One region of the Mesorhizobium sp. P2_D6 genome, then DNA from elsewhere that is predicted to be linked to it. Evidence: predicted binding sites of a transcription regulator. Region 1 holds the regulator's gene; each other region holds the start of a gene.
The links. The regulator PhoB, encoded in region 1, activates phosphate uptake and scavenging genes when phosphate is short. The targets are predictions, from matches to a motif close to TGTCATNNANCTGTCAT.

Region 1 (3,275 bases):
GACCGCACTGCCGGTGCAGATCTACATGTGGGCAAACGAGGCCGAACGCGCTTTTGTCGAGCGCATGTCCGGCGCCATCATCATCCTGCTCGTCTTCCTCATGGCCATGAACATCACCGCGATCGTGCTTCGGCGCCGGTTCGAGCGGCGCTGGTAGAAAAAAGGCAATTTGGTATGAACATCATGACCGAACAGTCCCTTGAAAACGCAGTGGGCGACAAAATGAACGCCAAGTCGAACGAAGTCATCAAGATGCGCGGCGACAAGGTCGGCGTGTTCTACGGCGAGAAGCAGGCGCTGTTCGACGTCAATCTCGACGTCCGCCAGAACCAGGTGACGGCGCTGATCGGCCCGTCCGGCTGCGGCAAGTCGACCTTCCTGCGCTGCCTCAACCGCATGAACGACACCATCGATTCGGCGCGGGTGACCGGCAAGATCACGCTCGACGAGGATGACATCTATGACAAGAACATCGACGTCGTCGAACTCAGGGCTCGCGTCGGCATGGTGTTCCAGAAGCCCAATCCGTTCCCGAAGTCGATCTACGAGAACGTTGCCTACGGCCCGCGCATCCATGGCCTAGCCAAGCGCAAGTCCGACATGGACCAGATCGTCGAGTCGAGCTTGAAGAAGGCGGCGATCTGGAACGAGGTCAAGGACCGCCTGCAGGAGCCCGGCACCGGCCTGTCCGGCGGCCAGCAGCAGCGCCTGTGCATCGCGCGCGCCATTGCGGTGTCGCCGGAAGTAATCCTGATGGACGAACCCTGCTCGGCACTCGACCCGATTGCCACCGCACGCGTCGAGGAGCTGATCGACGAGCTGCGCCAGAATTACACGATCGTCATCGTCACCCACTCGATGCAGCAGGCGGCGCGCGTGTCGCAGCGCACGGCGATGTTCCACCTCGGCTACCTGGTCGAGGAGGGCGCCACCGACAAGATGTTCACCAATCCCGACGACAAGCGCACCCAGGACTACATTACCGGCCGCTTCGGCTGAGCCGTCCAGCGGTTGAATTTTCAGGCACGAGGACCACGATCATGGGTGAACATACCGTCGCCTCCTTCGATGAAGAGTTGGGCCAGATCAGCAAGCTGATCCGCGACATGGGCGATCTGGCCGGGTCGATGGTCAGCGGCTCGACAAAAGCGCTGCTCAATTCCGACAATGCGTTGGCGCAACGTGTCGTTTCCGACGACGCCATCATGGACGCGCGCCAGCGGGAACTCGACGATCGCGCCATCACGCTCATCGCCAAGCGCCAGCCGATGGCCAACGATCTGCGTGCCGTGGTCGGCTCGATCCGCATGGCCGGCGACCTCGAGCGCATCGGCGATCTCGCTAAGAACATCGCCAAGCGCGTTGGCACTGTGGGCCTCAGCGTCACGCCGCGCGACCTCTCGCATTCCATCGATGCGATGGCGCAGCTGGTGCTGATCCAGGTGCAAGGGGTGGTCGAGGAATATGCCGCCGCGGATGCCGCAGCCCTGGCGAAACTCAGGAATGAGGACGAACGTGTCGACGTCAAATACACGTCGGTGTTTCGTGAACTCTTGACCTACATGATGGAAGACCCGCGCAACATCACCGCCTGCACGCATCTCCTGTTCTGCGCCAAGAATCTGGAGCGCATCGGTGATCATGTCACCAACATCGCTGAAAATGCGTATTATGTGCTGACCGGCCAGCAATTGCCCGCCAATCGCCCGAAGCAGGACGAGACGGCGATGGCCACTTCGGCCTGACAAGGGTGAACTGCTGATGATCGCGCCACGCATCATGGTCGTGGAGGACGAGGAGCCGCTGGGCGTGCTTCTCCGCTACAACCTCGAATCCGAAGGCTACCAGGTCGAGGTGGTGACGCGCGGCGACGAGGCCGAAATTCGGCTGCAGGAAAATGTGCCCGACCTTCTGGTGCTCGACTGGATGGTGCCGGCGGTGTCCGGCATCGAGCTCTGCCGCCGGCTGCGCATGCGGCCCGAGACCGAACGGCTGCCGATCATCATGCTGACCGCGCGTGGCGAGGAGAGCGACCGCGTGCGTGGCCTGTCCACCGGCGCCGACGACTATCTGGTCAAGCCGTTCTCGACACCGGAATTCATGGCGCGCGTGAAAGCGTTGCTGCGCCGCGCCAAGCCGGAAGTGCTGTCCAGCGTGCTCAAGGTCGGCGACATCGTGCTCGACCGTGAATCGCACCGCGTCTACCGCAAGAAGAGCGAAATCAGGCTCGGACCGACCGAGTTCCGCCTGCTCGAATTCATGATGCGCCATCCCGGCCGCGTGTTCTCGCGCAGCCAGCTGCTCGACAATGTCTGGGGCGAGACGATCTATATCGACGAGCGCACGGTCGACGTGCATGTCGGCCGACTGCGCAAGGCGGTCAACAATGGCCGCATGCCCGACGTCATCCGCACCATCCGCGGCGCCGGCTACGCTATCCGGGAAGATTAGGCGCGCCGCGCTGTTGCCGGCCCCTCAGGCGACATGCTTGCCCGCTTTCGCCTGAATCCCCGGTGCGAAAATCTCCTGGTCGACGAAGCTGAGCGCGCGCATGGCGCAGCCTTCGCGGATCAGCGGCAGTTCGTTGGGCTCGGTGTCGAAGGAGATCGATTTCGAGTGCTGGCCGCCGGCAGTCTGAGCAATCGCTTCGCGCAATGCCGGTTCGATCAGATCGAACGCGGCGGCGCTGACTCCGACCATGGCGACAGGTGCTGGATCGATCAGCGCGAACAGGCTGCCGAGGCCGAAGCCAAGCGCCTCGCCGGCTTTGCGGTAGGCTTCGCGCTCGGGGCCGTCGGTCTCGCGGGCACGTGCGGCGAGCGCCCGCATGTCGGCGTCGCCGACATCGACCGGTTCGGCATCCTCGCTCATCATTTTGGCGCTGCGCCAGATGGCGTAGTTGCCGGCATAGGCCTCCACGCAGCCGCGCCGCCCGCAACGGCACAGCGCGCCGCCGGGCCGGTGGATCATGTGGCCGAACTCGCCGCCCGAGGAATGGGTGCCGGTGAACAATTCGCCCTTCAGCACCAGCCCCATGCCGATGCCATGCGAGAGCAGGATGGCGATGAAATTGTCGCGGTAGCGCTCAGGCTGGCGCCATTGCAGCGCCACCGCCATCATGTTGCAGTCGTTTTCCATGGTGGCCGGAATGCCGAATTCCGCTTCCAGTATGTCGGCGAAGGCAATGTCGGTCAGCGGCGTGATAGGCGACCACAGCATGGCGCGCGCCTGCGAATCGGTGATGCCCTGGATGCCCATGGCAATGCGGGCGATGC
Region 2 (3,275 bases), on a different contig from region 1:
AGGAGTTCACCCGCTATTTCGATCCGGGTCTGCGCATCGACCTGGAATTCGGCGACGTCATCGAGGTGCCGAAGATGCCGTCGATCGTCAAGGACCGGCCGATCCTCGGCGACAACGGCAACGGCGTCCTGTTCAAGCTGAACAAGTTCCGTCATTTCCACATGCCGGCCGACGATGTCGCCTTCGCCGACAAGCATCCGCTCGTCGTCTGGCGCGGCGAGCTCAACAATCCGATCCGCACCTTGCTGCTGGAGGCCGCCCGCGACCTGCCGATCTGCGATGTCGGCACGCCAAGGGCGACGGCGCCGGCGGAATACCGAAAACCCTATCTCACCATCGATCAGCAGCGGCGCTACCGCTACATCATTTCCCTCGAAGGCAACGATGTCGCAACCAATCTGAAATGGATCATGAGCTCGAATTCATTGTGCCTCATGCCGCCGCCGACTTACGAGACCTGGTTCGCCGAGGGGCAGCTCGAGCCCGATGTCCATTATGTGCCGCTGGCGCCCGATTTCAGCGATCTGGCCGAGCGGGTGCACCACCTCGAAAAGCATCCGGCCGAAGCCCAGCGCATCGTCGCAGCGGCCAACGCCTATTGCCGCAAATTTGCCGACGAGCGGGCCGAGCAGGCCATCAGCCTGCTCGTGCTCTACAAATATTTCGTGCTCAGCGGCCAGATCGAGCCCGATCCGGAGGTCTGGCGGTTTATCGCGGGCTAGCGTCAGATGACGCTGCGGTCGAGAACCAGATCGGCCGGGCCGAACCGGTCCTTCGCCGTGAACTGCTGGTGCCAGTAGGGGTAGAGCACCGGCGGCCGGCTGACGGCATCGAGACGGTCGCGTTCCTCAGCGGTGAGGGAGAGTGCCGCCGCGGCAAGATTGTCCTTCAGCTGGGTCTCGTTGCGCGCGCCGATCACCAGCGAACTGACGGCCGGCCGGCCGAGCAGCCAGGCAAGCGCCACCTGCGCCGCCGAGACGCCGCGGGCCGCACCGATGTCGACGAGAACATCGACGATCCGCCACAGCCGGTCCTCGTCGCGGATCGGCGGTTCCGACCAGCCGGCAAGCTGGCGCGCGGTCGGGCTGTCGCGCCGGTATTTGCCCGACAAGAGGCCGCCGGCAAGCGGGCTCCACACCAGCACGCCAAGGCCCTGGTCGACCGAGATCGGCAAGAGTTCGTATTCAGCCTCGCGCGCTTCCAGCGTGTAATGGATCTGCTGAGTGATGAAGCGCGGCTGGTGCTGGCTGTCGCTGATGCCGAGCGCCTTCATCACCTGCCAGCCGGAGTAATTGGAGCAGCCGACATAGCGGATCTTGCCCTGGGCAACCAGCGTGTCGAGCGCGGCGATAGTTTCCTCGAGCGGCGTCTCACCGTCCCATTCGTGCAGGAAATAGATGTCGATGACATCGGTCCTGAGGCGCTTCAGGCTCTTCTCGCATTCGAGGATCAGATGATGGCGCGACAGGCCTTCGTCATTGGGACCTTTGCCGATCCGCATGCGCGCCTTTGAGGCGATCAGCACATCGTTCTTGCGCCTGCCGCCAAGCGCCTCGCCGATGATCTCTTCCGACAGGCCGTTCGAATAGACATTGGCGGTGTCGATGAGATTGATGCCGGCATCGATGCAGGTGTCGATGATGCGTGATGCCTCAGCGAGATCGGAATTGCCGACGGCGGCGAAAGGTCCGCTGCCGCCGAAGGTCATGGTGCCCAGCGTCAGCGTCGAAACTTTCAAGCCTGAACGGCCAAGCGTGCGGTATTCCATGTCAGATCCTCGCAATTTTGGTGGGGTGGGGCGGTTTTGGTCGAGAAGGGCGGGGGCAGCCCGAATGGGTCAGCCATTTGTAGGACAATTTAAGCGGTTTGTCGTCATGCCACGGCAATGGATCGACCAAACCCCGCCGATTTGCGGCGATGATCGACCTGCCGGCGGCTTGCAATAAAACCGTCATTGCCGGCCTATATCAAGTCGGCTCAGGGTTTCATGACAGCCGGCAAGCGGAGCAGCAGAAATGACCGAGTTAAAGCAGAATTCTCCGGCCAGGGATTGGCTTGAGGCCGAACTCGCCGACACGCTCGACGAAGACTATGAGCTTGAAATGTCGGAGCCGGCGCTGTCGCTGGAGATCGCCAAGATCTACAAGAACGCCCATCCGCCATCGATCGATCGCATGCAGTATTTTCGCGATCTGATCAGCTTGCAGTCGGAACTGATCAAGCTGCAGTCCTGGGTCGCCTACCACAAGAAAAAGCTGGTGGTGATTTTCGAGGGCCGCGATTCCGCCGGCAAGGGCGGCGTCATCAAGCGCATCACCCAGCGCCTCAACCCGCGCATCGCTCGTGTCGTGGCGCTGCCGGCGCCGACCGAGCGTGAGAAATCGCAATGGTATTTCCAGCGTTATGTGCCGCATCTGCCGGCCGGCGGCGAGATCGTGCTGTTCGACCGCTCCTGGTACAATCGCTCCGGCGTCGAACGGGTGATGGGCTTTGCCGACCAGGATCAGGTCGAGGAGTTCTTCCGCGACGTGCCGGAGTTCGAGCGCATGCTGGTCCGCTCCGGCGTCACGCTGGTCAAATACTGGTTCTCGATCACCGACGAGGAGCAGCAGATGCGCTTCCTGATGCGCATCCACGATCCGATGAAACAGTGGAAACTGTCGCCGATGGACCTCCAGTCGCGCGTGCGCTGGGAGCAGTACACCAAGGCCAAGGAAGAGACGTTTGCCCGCACCAACATTCCCGAGGCGCCGTGGTACATCGTCGAAGGCAACGACAAGAAGCGGGCGCGGCTGAACTGCATCGATCATCTGCTCAAGCAGATGCCTTACGAGGAAGTGCCGCACGAAGAAATCACGCTGCCCGAGCGGGTCTTCAATCCGGAATACGAACGGCAGGTGTTGCCGCGGGAGCTTTACGTGCCGGAGAAGTATTGAGACGGAATGCTAAGGACCGGACGGGCGGCGCTCTTGCGCGCCCCCTCTGTCCTGCCGGACATCTCCCCCACGAGGGGGGAGATTAGCAGCTTCGTCGATCGCGCCATTCCTGCAGCGATGATGATTGGCGAAGGCCAACGTGTCGTCTGATCTCCCCCCGTTTGGGGAGATGTCTGGCAGGACAGAGGGGGCGCGAAGGATCACGGCGCAGAAGGCTGCCCTCTAGCGAGAAACTAACCCCGCTTGATTGTCACGTGCGTGGCAAGCGCCGTCGCCACCTGGTCGGTGCACTGATAGCCGAGCTTGAGCATATCCAGGCCTGCAAACAGATTCTCACCC
Region 3 (3,275 bases), on a different contig from region 1:
ATCGGCGCCGTCTTCGGCCTTGTAGTGCGCGCCGACCTGGAAGCCGTCCTGGGCGAGGAAGTCATTGTCGTTGCCGACGAACAGGAAATAGTCGTCCGGCAGCGCCGGATCGAACACGCTGACCACCGACATCGCCTCCCACTTCTCCGACAGGTTGTTCTTGTCATTCGGCTTGCCGTCATGCAGGCCGAAGCGGCCGAGTTCCTTGTTGTCGTTGATGTCGATGAACGGCGTCAGCTTGGCCGGCGTCACTGAAGGGTCGAGCACGCCCTTGGGCGCCACAGGCTTGTCGGCGGCATCGAAGGCGCCGCCGGCAATGTCGGTCGCACCTGAGACGTCGACGACGAAGATCTGGCGCACCAGCGAGGTGTCGCCCTTCACGCCCTGGCCGCTGCCGCTGTCGCGCGCCAGCATCAGGAAGGTCTTGTCGGACAGCGCCACGATCTCGCTCTGCGCGGCGACCTTGGTCTTGCCCTTGCCGTCCTTGAACACCGGCAGCGGTATGACATATTCGTGCGCCAGCTTGAGATGGGCCGGGTCGGAGGCGTCATAGACCAGGGCGCGGGTGTTCTGGCGCGTCGCACCGGAATCGCCGCCATCCTGGCGCGGCGCCGACTGCAGCACCGCGATCAGCGACTTGCCGTCCGGCGTCAGCGCCATGCCTTCGAGGCCCTGGTTGTTCTGGCGGCCGGTCTCGGGATCCTTCGGATCTGGCTCGGCCGCGCCGGGGCCTGGATTGTCGGAGGCGAAGTTCGGCGTGCCCTTGCGCATCGGTACCAAGGCCGCCGGCGGCTGCGTTGCCGACAGCAGATGGCCCTCGGCCGAGAAGCGGTAGATGTTAGGGCCGTATTCGTCGGAGATGAACATGGTGCCGTCGGGCAGCCGGGCGATCGCCTCATTGTCGAGCGCCAGCTTGCCATTGGCCTCGGGCAGGATCGGCAGGTCGCCGCTTGCCGCGCGCACGCCGTTGAGCGGATCGAGGCCGGTGGCGTCAGCGCCCTTGTCGTCGGTGAGCAGCAGGGAATCGGCAAGCGTCGCCTTGACGCCGGTCTGTTCCTCGCCGGCGGCGGGTGTGGCACCCAGCGGGGTCGGCGTGAGCTCGATAGCGATAGTGTTGAGGCGCGGCCGGTAGTCGGTGGTGCCGACGACATTGTAGCCACGGTCCGGCAGCAGCCACAGCGAACCCTTGTAGCCGTTGGCGTCATGCGTCCAGCTTGCGGCGTCGATCGACATGCCGGAGCCGGAGCCGAAGGTCTCGCCGAACTTGTCCTTCAGGTCGGCCGGGAGGCGACCGACGCCGACCAGGCCCTTGTTGACGAAGCTGACGCCGCCGACGGTGGCGGTGCTATCGGCAAGGGCAGGGGTCAAAGCGGTAAACAGCGCCAATGCGGCGCCGAGCGACACGGTTCGGTGCGAGATTTTCATGGAGATCCTCTTTGTGACAAGCCTTCAAGCGGCCGAGACTGCAAAGGGCGTCGCGTCGCATCGACGATGTCGCCCCCGGCAAAGCGGTCTAGGACGCGAACATGATACTTGCGTGACAAGGCGTTCTGCCGGCCATTGGCATTCGGTGCTTGCCGTGCAGAAATGGCTGCATGCAGGAAACACTCATCGCGGTGGCCGTTTTCCTCTGCCTGACGGCGGCGCCGCTGGTCAGCATGGCTGTCTATGGCAAATTGCCCGCGCATCACCGCGAGGACGACACCAACAATGTGGTACGGCTGGCCGCCAACCTGTTCGTCGTCATGACCTCGCTGGTGCTTGGTCTCATGATCAACTCGGCCAAGAACACTTTCGAGTCGATCGACCGCAACGTACACACATATGCGACCGAGTTGATCCTTCTCGACCGGTCGCTTCGACAATATGGGCCCGAGACGGCCGAGGTCCGTCAGCCGCTGGTCGCTTATGTACAAAGACAGACCAACAACTGGACAGAAGCCAACGAAACACCCCTCGTCGCCAACCGGCTGTCTGAACGTCTGTTGACCGAGATCAGCACACGATTGACCGCTCTGCAGCCTGCTGACGCAGCGCATGGTTCCCTGCTGGAGGACGCCCACCAGCATCTGCAGAAGGTGGTGGAACTGCGCTGGGCTTTGATCGAGCAATCGGAAGGTACCATCCCGCGGCCGCTGATCGTTATGCTCGTTGCCTGGCTGGTGCTGATCTTCGCCAGTTTCGGTTTCAGGGCGCCGCGAAATGCCATCACCATAGAGACGTTCGTGGTGTCGGCAGCGCTGATTGCCGGGGCGCTTTACCTGATCCTCGATATGGATGTGCCGTTCTCCGGCCCGATCCAGATTTCGTCGGCGCCTTTGCAGAGGGCTTTGGTCGAATTGCAGCAGTGAGGCGGAACCCGCGGCGCTCCAACGCATTCCTGGATACGGCTGGATTTGCCGGTCCATTTGCGGGAGGGCGACATGGGTTTCGATCAGTATCACGAGCCGCCGGAAGAACTGACGCAGAAGGTGCGGACCTTCGCCCGCATGATTACCTCGCTGATCGAGGAGGCGGAGGCGATCAGCTGGTACGAACAGCGCATGTCGGTGGAAAAGGACCCGCAGGCCAAGGCGATCATGAAAAACGCGCAAGGCGAGGAGTTCAAGCATTTCGGCATGGATCTCGAATTCCTGCTGCGCCAGAAGAAAGACTGGCGGGCGGAGCTGAAGGAAATCCTGTTCACCACCGGCGACATCGTCAAGGCTGGCGAGAAGGGCGAGAAGAAGGTGGATTGAGGCCGACCGGCCTACTTCCCGCGGCGGATCAATCGCTGTCGCGCGCAATCAGTTCCAGCGGCCAGACTTCGCGGATGATGCGCGTGCCTTCGGGGCCGGCGAAGGCGGGGAGCGAGGCCAGCAGCATTTCGGCCAGCCGCCGGCCCATGGGCTCCAGCGACGGACGGAAAGCGGTCAGCGCCGGCGAAAAGTAGCGGCAAAGCGGCGTGTCGACGATGACGATCACCGCGATGTCGTGGCCGGGCTTGATGCCCATCTCGGCCAGTGCCTTGCAGCCGCCGAGCGCCATTGCGTCATTGTTGAAGATGATGGCTGTGGGCCGGTCCTTGGAGAGCATCACGCGCGGCGTCACCTGGTAGCCTCCGGCCTCGTTGATGAAGCCGTCGGCGATCAGGCCGGAGTCGACTTCGATGCCGTGCCGCTTCAGCGCCTTGCGGTAGCCGTCGAGGAACAGGTAGCCGAAGTTGAGATCGAGCGAAGGGCGGATGGCGGCAATGCGGCGGTGGCCGCGCGCGACCAGCCGGTCGACGGCTTCAT

Region 2: a site for PhoB is predicted at 1,939-1,955, ahead of ppk2 (polyphosphate kinase 2). Genes of this name have one in related genera too.
Region 3: a site for PhoB is predicted at 1,527-1,543, ahead of AC1D1L_RS18290 (esterase-like activity of phytase family protein). Genes of this name have one in related genera too.

What each region holds. Positions count from the first base shown of each region.
Region 1 covers NZ_JBFUEG010000018.1:17,004-20,278, forward strand. The annotation lists gene pstA (phosphate ABC transporter permease PstA) at 1-157, shown strand, start outside; gene pstB (phosphate ABC transporter ATP-binding protein PstB) at 175-999, shown strand; gene phoU (phosphate signaling complex protein PhoU) at 1,041-1,745, shown strand; gene phoB (phosphate regulon transcriptional regulator PhoB) at 1,762-2,451, shown strand; gene AC1D1L_RS27450 (ROK family protein) at 2,476-3,275, opposite strand, start outside.
Region 2 covers NZ_JBFUEG010000003.1:541,170-544,444, reverse strand. The annotation lists gene AC1D1L_RS09145 (glycosyl transferase family 90) at 1-722, shown strand, start outside; gene AC1D1L_RS09140 (aldo/keto reductase) at 725-1,768, opposite strand; gene ppk2 (polyphosphate kinase 2) at 2,016-2,936, shown strand; gene AC1D1L_RS09130 (dihydrofolate reductase family protein) at 3,170-3,275, opposite strand, start outside.
Region 3 covers NZ_JBFUEG010000008.1:59,526-62,800, reverse strand. The annotation lists gene AC1D1L_RS18290 (esterase-like activity of phytase family protein) at 1-1,425, opposite strand, end outside; gene AC1D1L_RS18285 (bestrophin-like domain) at 1,596-2,351, shown strand; gene AC1D1L_RS18280 (ferritin family protein) at 2,424-2,738, shown strand; gene AC1D1L_RS18275 (LacI family DNA-binding transcriptional regulator) at 2,767-3,275, opposite strand, start outside.